DNA from 4 places in the Flavobacterium sp. WC2421 genome. Region 3 is predicted to be linked to each of the others. Evidence: riboswitches for the same ligand, from Rfam matches in the RefSeq annotation. Region 3 holds a riboswitch; each other region holds the start of a gene.

Region 1 (4,024 bases), 670 kb from region 3:
TCGTGATTTTTAAAAAAGTAGCAGGAGTGCCAGTTTAAAACGAAAAAGTAATTGATTTCATAACATTATCAGTGTTATTTGTTAATAGTATCTCTGTTTTTCATTTTAAAGATGAAAATATCGTTAAATAGTTGTGAATTATTTGGAAGATACAGAATTAAATAAGATATTTGTTTCAGTAAAAAATACCAAAGATGAATTTTAATATTTGTAAACAATTTGTAGTCCTATCGAAGAAATTCGGGAGCTAGTTATTGCTTTAAATTATATATAATATAATATAGCAAAAGCCTCCCAAGACAATTGGGAGGCTTTTTTAATTTATACAAATAGTACGATTCATAAAAATAAATAAATGAAAATATTTTCAAATAAAAAGATTCAGATAGTTGTCGCAATGTTTTGCGATAAGGTCTGTTGATTCCAAAAGTATAAGTTTTATATAACTTGAATCCTTTTGGTATTTTGTCCAAAAGGATTTTTTTTATTCTGGTATCTAAATTTTTTTAAAATAATAAAGAGAAAACAAACTAACTTAAATATAATTATCATGAGTACAACTAACAAATTTTCAAGAACATTGGGGTTTCTAAGGAATTTAAGAGGCAAAAAAAATACGGACAACGGACTAGTTGTTGATGAATTAGTGAATCCAAGATTGGGAATGGAAATACCAGACTCAAAAAAATCTAAAAAAGCAGTCAATTCATTACAACTTTTAATGTATTCAAAAGAAAATGATACACTTTTCATTTAATTGGAAGTTGTTCAACATCCCTTTTGTACGCGAGTAATTTCTGAATAGTTATATTCAGCGATGCCTTGCGTTTTTTTGTTAAATATATTTTTAGCTAAAAATCAGAATGTTTAAAATTTGTTTGTTTAAAAAATTAGTAGTTAATTTGCATCATTAAGTTCACTAACGTATTGAAATGTTATAAAGAAAGGACGAGGGATTAGACCCGATGAAGCCTTAGCAACCCTTTGAGAAATCGAAGAAGGTGCTGCATTCTACCACTCCCAAAAGTGGAAAGATAACAACAAGAAATTCTCTAGTAATTCCCTAGTTTTTTCTTTCTAATATTTCCAAATACAAATCAAAATCAATAAAAGATTTGACATTGGAAAATAAACCAACACATATTACTTTACAAAATTTCACCACCCATAATGGTGCATTATACGCTAGCCTCAACTTAAGTTATCAAGTTTTTGGTGCTCCGCTGCATACAGCTCCCATTATTTTAATAAACCATGCCTTGACCGGAAATTCACAAGTTATTGGTGAATCAGGTTGGTGGAATGATATCGTGGGTGTCGATAAAACAATTGATACTAGAAAATATACTATTGTCTCTTTTGATGTACCAGGTAACGGATTCAATTCGGCTACCATAGAGAATTACAGAGATTTTATCGCCAGAGATATTGCTAGGATTTTCATCGAAGGACTTCGGTTTTTGAAAATTGATAGTTTATTTGCTCTCATTGGCGGTTCTGTGGGTGGTGGAATTGCTTGGGAAATTTTAGCTTTGGAACCTAAATTGGCACAAAACTTTATTCCTATTGCTACTGATTGGAAAGCGACAGACTGGTTGATTGCTAATTGTTATTTGCAAGAGCAAATCCTTAATAATTCTAAAAAACCAATTGAAGACGCGCGTATTCACGCCATGTTGTGCTACCGAACACCTGAATCTTTCAAAGAAAAATTTAATAGGGATATCAATGTGCAACTCGAAACATTTCAAGTAGAAAGTTGGTTGAATTACCACGGAGAAAAACTAGAAAAAAGGTTTCAACTATCTGCTTATAAAATGATGAATCAATTGTTGAAAACGATTGATATTACTCGGAATCATGAGTCTTTAGAATCGATTATTTCAAAAGTAGATGCCAATATATACATTGTAGGAATCAATTCGGATTTGTTTTTTACAGCAAAAGAAAATCGAGAAACCTATAATGAAATTAAAAAATTTAAAAATAATGTATTCTATAGTGAGATTGACTCACAACACGGGCACGATGCCTTCTTGATGGAATACGAACAATTAGACAATTTATTAGAAGTTGTTTTTAAAAATAAAAAGCAGATGAAAATAGTAAAATTTGGTGGAAAATCTTTGGCTAACGGCGAAGGAATCAATACAGTTTTGGATATTATTGAAAGTAAAGTAAAGCAAGAAGAAAAAATTGCTGTTGTAGTTTCGGCACGTGGCAAAGCAACAGATGAGCTTGATGATATTTTAACCATCGCTGCCAAAAACGGAAACTATAAGCCTTTACTAGAAAGTTTTAAAACCTATCAAAAAGACGGTTTTGACGCAGTAGATTTCTCGGCTGAATTTGATAAACTAGACAAACTATTTGAAGGGGTAAGTTTAATTGGCGATTATAGCCCTAAAATCAAAGACCAAGTTTTAGCGCAAGGTGAAGTGCTTTCGGCAAAATTACTTGTGTTTTTATTGAATCAAAAAAACATTCCTGCAAAGCTGGCTGATACAAGAGAGTTGATTGTAACCGACTCTAATTTTGGTGATGCACAACCATTAGACGCTCTTTCTAAAAAGAATATTATCCAAGTTTTTAAAGAAAATAAAGATTTCGTTCTAGTACTTACTGGTTTTATTGGTTCTAATGGGAAACAAGAAACAACCACTTTGGGTAGAAACGGAAGTAATTATACTGCTTCATTAATTGCTAATTATATTAATGCCGAGGAATTACAAAATTTCACGCATGTTGATGGGATTTATACTGCTAATCCAGAATTGGTTTTAGACGCAAAGAAGATTGAATCGTTGTCGTATAACGAAGCGAATGAAATGGCTAATTTTGGCGCTAACATTTTACATGCGAAAACAATTATTCCGTTATTAGAAAAAAATATTCCACTTCGAATTCTGAATACGTTTAATCATGAAAATAAAGGAACGTTAATTACTTCTAACTCTAATGCTGCAGGAATTAAAACATTGTCTGTTTTAGAAAATGTGTCTTTGGTAAATTTAGAAGGAAGAGGATTACTAGGAAAAACGGGTGTTGATGCGCGTATTTTTAGAGTGATGGGTGATAATGATATTAGTGTAAGTATTATTTCGCAAGGTTCTTCTGAAAGAGGAATTGGTCTTGTGGTTGCTGCTGATAAAGCGACAAAAGCCATGATCGAATTAGAAAAAGAATTCGAAAATGATTTTTATTCTAAGGATGTCAATAAAATCACGGTGACTGATAATGTATCGGTGATTTCGATTATTGGTCAGGATCTAAGTACGTTTCACAAGCCTTATACGGCTTTGATAAAAAATAAAATTGTTCCTATTTTATTCAACAATACTGTTACAGGTAAGAATGTCAGTTTAGTGGTTAAAAAATCAGAACTAAACAAAGCATTGAACGTAATTCATGGAGAGATTTTTGGAGTGGCCAAGAAAATCAATATTGCCATTTTTGGTCATGGATTAGTAGGGGGAACTTTGATAAATCAAATTTTAGAATCGGCCAAAGTCATCGAAAAAAGAAAAGACGTTAAGCTAAATGTGTTTGCTATTGCTAATTCTAGAAATGTCCTTTTGAATAAAAATGGAGTTTCGGCTAACTGGAAAAATGAAATTCAAACTAACGGTGCTTCATATACGATTGATGATGTAATTGCTTACGCAAATGAGCACCATCTAGAGAATTTGATTGCCGTTGATAATACAGCTAGTGCAACGTTTGTAGAGAACTATATTCCGCTTGCCGAAAATAGTTTTGATTTAATCTCTTCTAATAAAGTGGCCAACACATTGAGTTATGGTTTTTATAAAGAACTGAGAAAAGTATTGGCTGATAATCAAAAGAATTATTTGTATGAAACCAATGTTGGTGCAGGTTTACCGTTAATTGACACGATAAAATTATTGCATCTTTCAGGGGAGAATATAACTAAAATCAAAGGAGTTTTCTCAGGAACATTAAGTTATTTATTCAATAATTTCTCGGCTAAGGATGTTCCTTTTAGCGAAATATTGAAAGAGGC
Region 2 (4,024 bases), 1.8 Mb from region 3:
TAAGTAAACGCAACATTTGCACCGTGTTTTGCAAAAACCTCTGCAATTCCTTTTCCAATTCCACGACTTGCGCCTGTTATAATGGCCACTTTTCCTTCTAGTAATTTCATATTCGAAAATTAGTTTAATTTTTATTTGAAGCTATTCCCGCTATTCGCTTCAATCTTTTATGTTTTAAAGAAAAACATAAAAGGATTTCCACTACTATCAGGGCTATCTTAGAGTCGTCAAATATAGAATAATTCCTTTTTTAAAAAAAATTTCAAATTCAATAACATTATAAATCGAGCCGATTTTAAATATCTAAAAATCGTTTTACTAATTTATCCCAAAATGAACTATAAATCGCTACCAAAGTAAAAATAAATAAAAATAGATGATACCATGCATTCCCAAGCAAATCCATAAAATCAAGTTTCCCATTAGCAAAACTTAAAATCAAAAGTACTTGCGCACCATAAGGCAAAATTCCTTGAATAACACAGGAAAAAATATCAAGAATGGCGGCTGTTTTTTTGGAACTTAAATTGTATTCGTCGTTAATTTCCTTGGCAATTCCTCCAGTAATAACAATAGAAACGGTATTATTAGCAATAGCTACATTAGTAAAACCCACCAAAGCACCTATCCCCGCTTGGGCTGATTTTTTACTCTTAATGCGTTTTTTTATTTGGTACAATAAAAAATCAATACCTCCAGCCTTATCCACCATAGCGGCTAAACCTCCAGTCAGCATCGATAGCAAAAAGATTTCGGTCATACTGGTGAATCCTTCATAAATTTTTCGCGCAAATTCCATTAACGTAAAATGATTTCCAAAATACCCAATTAATCCAGCCAATATAGTTCCAATAATCAAGGTAGAAAATACATCAACACCAATCAATGCAAGTACAATTACTAAAATATAAGGCACAATTGCAAACCATTCAAAACTTGTTTTAGGAATAGCTACTGCAGTAATATCAGAATTCAATCCCAAATAAAAGAATACTGCGATTGTAATAATAGCAGCTGGAAAAGCAATGAATAAATTGATTTTAAATTTATCTTTCAATTCACAACCTAAGGATTGTGTCGCAGCAATTGTAGTATCCGAAATCATAGATAGATTATCTCCAAGCATCGAACCACCTAGCAAAGCACCTGCAATCAAAGGCAATGAAGCGCCACTAGAATTAGCCAAATCAACCGCAATTGGCCCAATTGCCACAATTGCACCTACAGAAGTTCCTGTAGCAGTTGATAAAAAAGCGGCTATCAAAAAGATCCCCAACGGAAAGTAAGCCACATCTACAGTATTAATTCCAAGACTTACCACGGCATCAACACCTCCCATTGCTTTACTAACCACTGCAAAAGCACCTGCTAATAGATAAATCAAACACATGGTCATAATTTTACTCTCTCCGCAACCTGCAATCAAGGTGGTTACTTTTTCATCAGCTGTACCTTTGAACAGTAAAAAAGCAGCAATAATTCCAATTAAAACCGCTATTGGAGCAGGTAAAGCATAAAAGTCATCAAGCCAAATTCCGGCTCCTAAAAAAGTAAAAATAAAAATCAATAAAGGAATTAAAGCATAAACACTTCCCTTTTTTTTCAATAAATGAGTCATAAATCAGTTTTAAAAATGATAGTATTATGACGAAAACTAAAGCAAAAAAAATGGGAATGTAAAACAACATTTTTTCCAAAGGATTTGGCTTATCGTTTTAGCACCTTGCTCGTTGTTGCAGGTTGCTATCTCATTATGAGATTCGTGATAACGGCTGCAAAAGTAATTATTATTTTATATAAAAAGCAATAGTAAAGTAGATTTTATAATTTAAAACCAAAAAAAAAGCCTTACCGAAGTAAAGCTTTTTATAAATAAATTATAATTTTTGAAACTGACTAGAAAGCCACATTCCATTTTGGTAATCTTCCATTTTCATCTAAGAAGTTTTGTAACACTTGTCCTTCTACGAATGTTGGAATCCCCTTAGAATTCTCGTTGAAAGTTTCGTACCAAACCACTTCTAAAGTGCTAATATCTTCTTTTACCATTTGTGTTGGCCAAGAATATTTTCTTCCTGTTTTTGCAAACTGGTGTCCTTCAACAATCTTTTCTTTCAAACCACCATTTTTGATTTTCAAAGACCCATCGTTTTGAACAGTTCCTGTAGAACCCACCATGATTAACTCTTTTTCATCTGCAACTGCATAAACTAAAAATACACCACTTCCTTCAGAAGCGTTGCATACTTGCTCTAAGCTATCATCTGCTGTAAAAGTGAAGCTATCGCTTACCTTAAACTTTTTTAATTCTTTGTACATCTTTCTTTTGTATTAATATTAAATAAAATGCCTCACAAAAAAAGTGAGGCATTTTTATAATGACTTGAAATCACCACTAATTTTTCAATTATCCGATAACTTCTTTAACTTTTTTACCAATTTCTGCTGGAGAATCTACAACGTGAATTCCACATTCTCTCATGATTTGTTTTTTAGCTTCAGCAGTATCATCTGATCCACCAACAATAGCACCTGCGTGACCCATTGTACGACCCGCTGGAGCAGTAACTCCTGCAATGAAACCAACAACTGGCTTACGGTTACCATCAGCTTTAATCCAATGTGCAGCATCAGCTTCTAATTGACCACCTATCTCACCTATCATAACGATACATTCTGTTTCTGGGTCATTCATCAATAATTCAACTGCCTCTTTAGTAGTAGTTCCAATGATTGGGTCTCCACCAATACCAATTGCAGTAGTGATTCCTAATCCTTGTTTTACAACTTGGTCAGCCGCTTCATATGTTAATGTTCCTGATTTAGAAACAATACCTACAGTTCCTTTTTTAAATACAAAACCTGGCATAATACCAACTTTAGCTTCACCTGGAGTAATGATACCAGGACAGTTAGGACCTATTAACCTAGCATTTCTTTCTTTTACGTAAGCATTTGCTTTGATCATATCAGCTACAGGAATTCCTTCTGTAATAGCGATAATTACTTTTATTCCAGCATCAGCAGCTTCCATAATTGCGTCCGCAGCAAAAGCAGGTGGTACAAAAATGATTGTTGTGTCAGCACCAGCTTGTTCAACTGCGTCTTTTACAGTATTGAAAACAGGTCTGTCTAGATGAGTTGATCCTCCTTTACCTGGAGTAACACCACCAACTACGTTTGTACCGTACTCAATCATTTGAGAAGCATGGAAAGTTCCTTCGCTTCCTGTAAATCCTTGAACAATTATTTTGGAATCTTTATTAACTAAAACACTCATGATATATATTTTATGTGATTTTTAAAATTGTGATGCAAAAGTAAGGTTTTGAAAATTATTTTTAGCCCTTTATTATCAAATAAATTAGGATAATTGACTCATTTGATAACCTCTATATAATTTATTGTCTTTTATTTGCCAAATTGCAATAAAATGGGCCAATAACATTTCTTCTCTAGGGTTCTCTATTGTTTTTACAAAATGCGAATAACGAACCGTAACCATATCATTTTCTGAAACGATATGACTTATTCTTACTTTCGAACGAACATAAGCTTTACTCAAATCATTAGAGAGACTCACTAAAGAATCATAATCCAATTGAATAAATCCTTTACTACTATTCCAATCTACAATGATATCAGAATGCAAATAATCTTTCAAAATGTCACTATCAATTAGCGCATCTGATTTGTAAAACTTTTGAATAATTTCTTTTGCCGACATAATTATTTCAATTTATTGAGTATCTCAGGTATTCTTTTAATATTGGCCAGTTGTTTCAACTTCTCTCTAGATTCTTCAATTGGTGTACCGAAATAAGTCTTACCCCCTTCTACCGATTTAGTCACTCCAGTTTGCCCTAAAATTACTGCTTTTTCTCCAATTGTGATGCCGCTAGTGGTTCCTACTTGTCCCCAAATCGTAACTTCATCTTTAATAATTACACATCCTGCAATTCCAGTTTGTGAAGCGATAAGACATTTTTTTCCAATCACGGTATCATGGCCAACATGTACCTGA
Region 3 (4,024 bases):
TTGTCTAAGCCAGATGTTTGTATGCGCCTCGGGTGTAGTTAGTTGTGTGTTGCGTTTTTAACGAGGTGCAAATTTATAAAATTTATTCAACTCTGAAAGGAAAAAATTAAGTATTTTTAGTAGAATTTTTAATATTATTTTTTACATTTGCACCGTGTTAAAGGAATCGATGGTTGATTTATTACAATCTCCTCTTTTATTGCGTTGAAATAACTGTTGTTATTTCATGTCTAGCTAAGCCCGGATGGCGGAATTGGTAGACGCGCTGGTCTCAAACACCTGTGGGAAACCGTGCCGGTTCGACTCCGGCTCCGGGTACTTAAAAAGTCTGTAATCACTTGTTTATCAGGTATTACAGGCTTTTTTTTATTTTATTTGCCCGACTATTGCCCAACAAAAGAGAAAACACGCAAAATAAACTCATTTTTCAATGTTTATATTTCTTATATATTATAGTTGCTGTGTTTTTAAATTTTAGAATAAATTGAAAGTATAGATACAAACACCTATTCATGTCCTTTTCCTGTTAAGATAGTTTTCATCTCTTTCAACTTATATGACATTTTTCAATTATACAAAGTAAGTATTCAGTTATAATGTTACTTTGAAAAAGAAGTGACGGTTTGTAATTGTGCAAACAACCTAGACAGGCATTGCTATTCAGCAATATAAAAGCGAATAAAAATAACTTAACAGAGCTGTTTTACTATACTGTTACAAATCACTGATACAGGATGCGAAATCCCTCGACCAGTGAAGAACATAAAATTTCAAAACAAATCGAAGAAAACATTTTTCACCTAGGGGGGGTGGCTGTTTTAAAAGTCATTTTCCTTTTCAACTTCCCACCCTCTACTTTATATATAGTCCTTAATGTCTCTATTTTTTTTTGTAAAAAAAAATTACAGTTTAACATACAATCTTAAAAACTAATGTGAATTAATTCTATTTCTCCTTCCAGTTTTCTCATTGAATATTGATAAAAAGGATTATTAATACAGCTTTTAGTTTTTTAGTCATTACTTTTCGGCTGGTAAATAAAAACCCAATTCATCTGAACAATAACATATGCAATAATTAGCCATAATCCGAAAAGCCAAAAATCATATTTTGGTAGTTTCCATGCGAGGATTTCTAAAATAGTTATATTTATAAGGCACAAAATAATCGAGCCTATTAATGTTACTTTATTGTAAGGAAACACCCTACCCAAGAACATATTAACTATGGTTCCAAGCAAAGTGAGCAAACTGTAAAAAATCGTAATTATACTAATACCCCCAAAAACTAAGATAAGAATTTTCCAAAACCAATCTAACACATAAAACCATTCAAAAATTGGCGCAATAACTTTTATAGTTAGCCATTGAAATGCTAAATTATTTAAAGTCAAAATGAGATATAGAACTATCAAATAGGTAATTGTCAAAAAAAAATCTTTTGTAATTTTCATATGTTTTTTTGTTATTGGTTACAAAAATTGGTTTGTAACTTCTTTAATATTGTAAATTTATTTAAATCCTTGGGTCTATTGCTTCATCGATTTCCAACATAATCGTTTCATCTGTAAACACAATAACAGATCTATTCTGCTGCAACTTCTTAAGCAAATGAGAACCAAGTTTTATTATTTCATTTTTAAACACCTCAACTTCCAAAGGAAATTTAGGATAGTTTATAAATTCTAATCTTATATGTTTTTCTTCCTGACCACTTAAAACAATAATGCATTCGGTGATTGAAGCACTTAAATAAATACTTGCTTCATCAATTCTATGCCTTTGATACTCCTGAAGGGTCTGAATAAAAAAACCTTTCTTATAAAGCTCTTTGCTATAGCCTATTTCTAGTCCAAGGGTAATGACAGCTGTAAAAGTTTTTATTGCTTTTGTTTTCATTATATTTTTTAGGAATGTTTAAATATCTCTATAGTATCTAATCGCAGTCTCTGAACCATTGCAACTGCTTTAGTAGAATAAGCTCCTGTAAAAGAATACGTGATAATAGCATATTTTTGATTTTTACCTAGTTGTGTATAATAGATATCAGGGTAAAACTCATAATCCCTTCCATTGGGTTTTTGAAATTTTAAAAACGTTGTAATACCAGCGATACTTTGGTCGTACAACTCCTTCTCGTCATATACATAGTTGACTTCGTGGAGCTCGTCAAAATCGACACTATAAAACTGGAAATCGAGGTCTAAATAAATCTTAAACAGATTTTTTTCAGCCTTTTTTGTTTTTAAAGCAGTATTGAATTTGGAAATAAACCGAGGTGTTTTAAACATAATTTTTCCTTTGTTTAGGCTCATTGTTTCAGCACCTTCGCGTGTGGTCGCAGGTTGCTACTACTTAAGTGTAGTTCGTAATGATATTCAAATATATAAATTAAAAATAAATCCAGACCTTAAAACCCCATAAAACATATAAATTAAGCGAATCCTTATCTTAACAATCATTTAGAATATCACTAAAACTGGGTATAGTAAATTCCTACAAAATATCGTTTCTTTACTCAAATGCAATCAAAACAAATTAAAGAGCATGGAATTAATCTAAAATAAGGCAATCCTTTACGGCTTTCCTCATTCTAATTCCTATGCTTTGTTGTATTATTGTGTTATATAAAATTCAGAACTAAATTCTTACATGTCTACAAATAAACATGCTATTATCCGATACCAAACTTTAGATAAGTGCTTCCGTAATACTGGAAGAAAATACGCTATTGAAGATCTTATCGAAGAATGTAATAAAGCAATTTATGAGTATTCCGGAAATGAAGAAGGGATTAAAAAAAGACAACTCTATGATGATCTAAGATTCATGGAAAGTGAACAAGGTTGGAATGTTGAACTCACAAAAGACAAAGAAGGGAGAAGAGTTTTCTATAGGTATCAAAACCCTTCTTTTTCGATTTCAAACCAACCCTTGAATGAAACAGAAGCAAATCAATTAAGGGAAGCATTGTTAACATTAGACCGCTTCAAAGGATTACCACAATACAATTGGATCAATGAGCTAAATACAAGATTAGAATCTACATTTAACTTGAAACAACAAAAGGAGATTATTATCAGTTTTGAACAAAATGAATACTTGAAGGGATTGGAATACATTCCGGAACTTTATAATGCAATTCTTTATAAAAAGGTTTTAAATATTGAATATAAGAATTTCAAAACAGATACTGCTACTACCCTTTCCCTACATCCCTATTATTTAAAGCAATATAATATGCGTTGGTTTTTATTTGGGAAGTCCAATGATTATGAAACTATAACAAATTTAGCTTTAGACAGAATAGAAAGTATACAAGAAACTTCTCAGGAATATATAGAGACTGAAATCGACTTTAATGAATATTTCGAAGATGTTGTGGGAGTTACTGTATCAAATGATGAAGTCCAAGAGATCGTAATTGAAGCTAACCAGTCTCTGGTCCCTTACTTAAAAACCAAACCTATTCACGGCTCACAGAAAATTAAAGAACAAGATGGTAAGTATTTCATTCACTTAAACCTAATACCAAACTATGAGTTGGAAACATTGATTTTGTCTTTTGGAGAAAAAATCAGACTAATTAAACCACAATTTTTAGTTGAAAAACTAGAAGATAGAATCGATAAAATGAAAAATAATTATTAATGCACGTGTAATGCACTAATGCAATTTACATTTGCAAAGTAATTAGTTAAATAAAAGTTTATGTCTGAGAGTAAAAATAGTTGGAATAGTGATTTTTGGAATTTATTAAATAAACTCCGGGGTAAAATTGAGGTCGATAGTCTAAAAAACTATATTTTAACATTGGTGTTTTTAAGACACATTAGTGATAATAAAAACACTAATACAGGTTTGAATATAACGATTCCCGCCGATTGTGATTTTCAATCTATTTTAAAATTATGTTATGAAGAAAGAACTTCAATTGGTAATGAAATAAATAAGCGATTAAATTCTATTGCTAGGGAGAACCCTATTTTCGATGGTGTAATAAATTTCATTGATTTTAATAGCGC
Region 4 (4,024 bases), 680 kb from region 3:
TTCCTGAACGCCATTCTTGAACAGCCTTTTCATTACTTTTTACATCTCCTTTTACATTCTCGGCAAAATCCAATAAACGCTCTGTAGCATCATCACGTCTATTCAAAATTACATCTTCAACATGTTCTAATAAATCTTTTGGAATCTCATCATAAATTGAAAGCATTTCTGGATTTACAATACCCATCGTCATTCCGTTTTGAATGGCATGATACAAGAAAACGGAGTGCATCGCTTCACGAACAGTATCATTTCCTCTAAAAGAAAACGACACATTACTTACCCCTCCACTAATGTGTGCATGCGGTAAATTTTCGCGAACCCATTTAGTCCCTCTAAAGAAGTCCAACGCATTCAAGCGGTGTTCTTCCATTCCAGTTGCAACTGGAAATATATTTAAATCAAAAATAATATCCTGAGCCGGAAAACCCACTTTATTCACCAAAATATCATAGGAACGTTGGCAAATTTCAACTCGGCGTTCGTAATTATCCGCTTGCCCTGTTTCATCAAAAGCCATGATAATTGCTGCAGCACCATAGCGCTTAATTAGTTTTGCATGGTGAATAAATTGCTCTTCTCCTTCTTTCAAAGAAATAGAATTTACCACACTTTTTCCTTGTACTACTTTTAGACCTGCTTCGATAATATCCCATTTTGAGCTATCAATCATAATAGGCACACGAGAAATATCGGGTTCGGCAGCAATTAAATTTAGGAATTTTGTCATGGCATATTCACCATCCAGCATTCCTTCATCCATATTAATATCGATGATTTGCGCACCACCTTCTACTTGTTCCTTAGCAATACTTAGTGCTTCTTCGTATTTTTCTTCTTTGATTAATCGAAGGAATTTTCTAGAACCTGTTACATTGGTACGTTCTCCAATATTCACAAATACGCTATCAGGCGTAATGATTAAAGGCTCTAATCCCGATAATACAAGGTTTTTTCTAGTTTCTTGTGCCATTTTTTATTTTTATTTGTCCTGCAAGGTTTCTAAAACCATGTAGGTTTAACTTTTTAATTCTTCTTATTTTGGGCGTGACCACAAGGGTCGGGCTATTCGTTACAAGTCCTCGACTAATTCCGCTTTCGCTTCATTTGTCTGTGGGCTTTTCACTGCTATCCCTCACGCGGGCAATGCCCCTATCATTACGAGAAACGAATTCTCTCGTCCTACAATCCTGCAAGGTTTTTTTAACCTTGTAGGTTTATTTCTCGATTCACTTTCTCAATTTATTCCTACAAGGTTAAAAAAACCTTGCAGGAAAAGCTATTTACTTATAATGTAGCAGTTTTAGACGCGATAAATTGCGTCTCTATCCCCGTTTACATTGTTGCCGTCGAAACTCTTGGTTTATAATCCTTGGCGATATCAGCAATTAACTTGATGTGTTCTGGTGTTGTTCCGCAACAACCGCCTATAATGTTTACTAAATTATCGTCTAAGTAGGTTTTAATTTGCGCTTGCATCTCTTGTGGCGTTTCATCGTATTCTCCAAAGGCATTTGGTAATCCTGCATTAGGATGCGCTGATACATTGAAAGAAGTATTTTGTGATAAAGTCTGCAAGTATGGTTTCAACAAATCAGCTCCAAGGGCACAATTGAATCCTACACTCAATAATGGAATATGCGAAACCGAAACTAAGAAAGCTTCTACTGTTTGCCCAGAAAGTGTTCTTCCTGAAGCATCGGTAATCGTTCCTGAAACCATGATGGGAATATCGATATTGCGTTCGTCTTTTACTTCTTCGATCGCAAAAAGGGCTGCTTTGGCATTTAGTGTATCAAAAATAGTTTCAACGAGTAATAAATCACTTCCTCCGTCAATTAATGCTTCTACTTGTTGCTTGTACGCAATGCGCAAATCATCAAAAGTTACGGCTCTATATCCTGGATCGTTTACATCTGGTGACATACTTGCTGTTCTGTTTGTTGGTCCTATTGAACCCGCTACAAAACGAGGTTTGTCTGGATTTTTAGCTGTCCATTCATCGGCTACTTCACGTGCAATTTTTGCCGATTCATAGTTCAACTCATATACAATATCTTCCAGATGATAATCGGCCATACCGATAGTCGTTCCTGAGAAGGTATTGGTTTCAACAATATCAGCTCCAGCTTCAAAATAAGCAGCATGCACCGCTTTTATGGCTTGTGGTTGTGTGAGTGATAGTAAATCGTTGTTCCCTTTTAGAGAATGTGGGAAATCTTTGAAACGCTCTCCACGAAAATCTTCTTCGGAGAAATTGTAGCGCTGCAACATGGTTCCCATAGCTCCATCGAGGATGAGTATGTTTTTTTTAATGGCTTCTTGAATACTTGACATAACTTTTTATTTCTTGTAAACCACAATGATTTGTTGTGATTTATACTTTTGATTATTAATTACAAAAGTTCACTATTGTTTCTTTTTAGCCCTGATTGCAGTGAAAATCCTTTTTATCCTGAATTTAGTTCAGGATCCTGAACTAAATTCAGGATAAAAGATTGAAACGGAAAGCAGGAAGGATGATGGTAAAAAAGCACCAATCATTCGCTCTAAAAAAATATCGATATGTTGTCAAGAAAAGGTTTGAGAAATACTGTAAAAGTATTCTTGTGTTATCTATCTTGGATGCTGAAACAAGTTCAGCATAAAGTAGAATGTAGCACCTTCTTTAAAGATAAAGGGTTGCTAAGGTTTCATCGGGTCTTTCCCTCCGCCTTTCGTGATAACTTTCAATAAATATAGGAACGGTGCAAAGTAAAGACATAGCGCTAATACTTGCAAGTATTAGCGCTATATTTTTTAACTTGAATGTGATAAATTGTTATACTATAGCTTTTACCACTGCTTTTGGCGCCTCTTTACGAGTTCCGTCAAAACCGTCAACACCAGAAACTGTAGTATATTTCAACACATATCGTTTCCCTGGATTGATAATTTGGTACGCTGCCTGGCACATTAATGTTGCTTCATGGAAACCACAAAGAATTAATTTTAATTTACCTGGATAGGTATTCACATCTCCAATGGCAAAAATACCCGGAATATTAGTTTGATAATCTAAAGCATTGTTTACTTTGATTGCATTTTTTTCAATTTCTAATCCCCAATGTCCTATAGGACCTAATTTTGGTGTAAGACCAAAAAGAGGAATAAAGAAATCTGTTTCAATTTTACGATGCGCTCCATTTTCATCAATGTCAATTGATTCAATATGTTCTGCTCCGTTTATTCCTACGACCTCAGCAGGGGTAATCATACGAATTTTTCCGGCATCTTTTAATTCTTGTACTTTTTCAACAGAATCTAATGCACCACGAAATTCGTTACGACGGTGAATCAATGTCACCTCTGAAGCTACATCTGTAAGGAAAATACTCCAGTCCAATGCTGAATCTCCTCCACCAGCAATTACTACTCTTTTGTTTCTAAACTCTTCAGGATCTTTTATAAAATATTTAATCCCTTTATTTTCATAGAAATCAATTCCATCAATAAGCGGCTTTCTAGGTTCGAAACTTCCTAAACCACCTGCAATTGCAATTACTTTTGCATGAAACTCAGTTCCTTCATTTGAAGTTACAATAAAACTTCCGTCTTCTTGTTTTTCAATTGTTTCAGCACGTTCACCAAGAGTAAACCCAGGTTCGAATTGCTTGATTTGCTCCATTAGATTATCTACTAAATCTCCTGCTAATACATCAGGAAATCCTGGAATATCATAAATAGGTTTTTTAGGATATAATTCTGATAATTGACCACCTGGTTGTGGTAAAGCATCTAATATATGGCATTTTAATTTTAATAATCCTGCTTCAAAAACGGCAAATAAACCAGTTGGACCGGCTCCTATTATAAGGATATCTGTTTCAATCATGTTCAATACTTTTATTCCTCCCCCCAGCCCCCTTCCCAAGGAGGGGGAGACTGGGTAGAGTTTCTTTTGTTATACTTGTTCTTACTTATTATTCTTTTCACAAAGGAACGAATGAATATCTCAAAAATAAATGATAAATATCATTAGGAT

The links. A riboswitch is a leader RNA that binds a small molecule or an ion and turns the genes downstream of it on or off. The one in region 3 is predicted to bind S-adenosylmethionine.
Region 1: it holds a riboswitch for S-adenosylmethionine, as region 3 does, so the genes downstream of both, thrA (bifunctional aspartate kinase/homoserine dehydrogenase I) here and AB3G33_RS02975 (hypothetical protein) in region 3, are expected to answer to the same signal.
Region 2: it holds a riboswitch for S-adenosylmethionine, as region 3 does, so the genes downstream of both, AB3G33_RS11950 (Na+/H+ antiporter NhaC family protein) here and AB3G33_RS02975 (hypothetical protein) in region 3, are expected to answer to the same signal.
Region 4: it holds a riboswitch for S-adenosylmethionine, as region 3 does, so the genes downstream of both, AB3G33_RS05910 (homocysteine S-methyltransferase family protein) here and AB3G33_RS02975 (hypothetical protein) in region 3, are expected to answer to the same signal.

The regions. Positions count from the first base shown of each region.
Region 1 is NZ_CP162004.1:1,381,629-1,385,652, forward strand. It holds gene AB3G33_RS05845 (hypothetical protein) at 551-757, shown strand; SAM riboswitch class I at 933-1,041, shown strand; gene thrA (bifunctional aspartate kinase/homoserine dehydrogenase I) at 1,122-4,024, shown strand, end outside.
Region 2 is NZ_CP162004.1:2,791,551-2,795,574, reverse strand. It holds gene fabG (3-oxoacyl-[acyl-carrier-protein] reductase) at 1-110, opposite strand, end outside; gene AB3G33_RS11950 (Na+/H+ antiporter NhaC family protein) at 296-1,618, opposite strand; SAM-I-IV-variant riboswitch at 1,678-1,774, opposite strand; gene AB3G33_RS11945 (hypothetical protein) at 1,897-2,319, opposite strand; gene sucD (succinate--CoA ligase subunit alpha) at 2,408-3,280, opposite strand; gene AB3G33_RS11935 (nuclear transport factor 2 family protein) at 3,365-3,727, opposite strand; gene AB3G33_RS11930 (UDP-3-O-(3-hydroxymyristoyl)glucosamine N-acyltransferase) at 3,730-4,024, opposite strand, start outside.
Region 3 is NZ_CP162004.1:712,218-716,241, reverse strand. It holds tRNA gene AB3G33_RS02990 (tRNA-Leu) at 239-318, shown strand; gene AB3G33_RS02985 (hypothetical protein) at 1,013-1,453, opposite strand; gene AB3G33_RS02980 (hypothetical protein) at 1,515-1,898, opposite strand; gene AB3G33_RS02975 (hypothetical protein) at 1,907-2,314, opposite strand; SAM-I-IV-variant riboswitch at 2,282-2,379, opposite strand; gene AB3G33_RS02970 (helix-turn-helix transcriptional regulator) at 2,652-3,650, shown strand; gene AB3G33_RS02965 (N-6 DNA methylase) at 3,711-4,024, shown strand, end outside.
Region 4 is NZ_CP162004.1:1,396,222-1,400,245, reverse strand. It holds gene metH (methionine synthase) at 1-973, opposite strand, end outside; gene AB3G33_RS05910 (homocysteine S-methyltransferase family protein) at 1,336-2,337, opposite strand; SAM riboswitch class I at 2,610-2,729, opposite strand; gene AB3G33_RS05905 (NAD(P)/FAD-dependent oxidoreductase) at 2,822-3,874, opposite strand.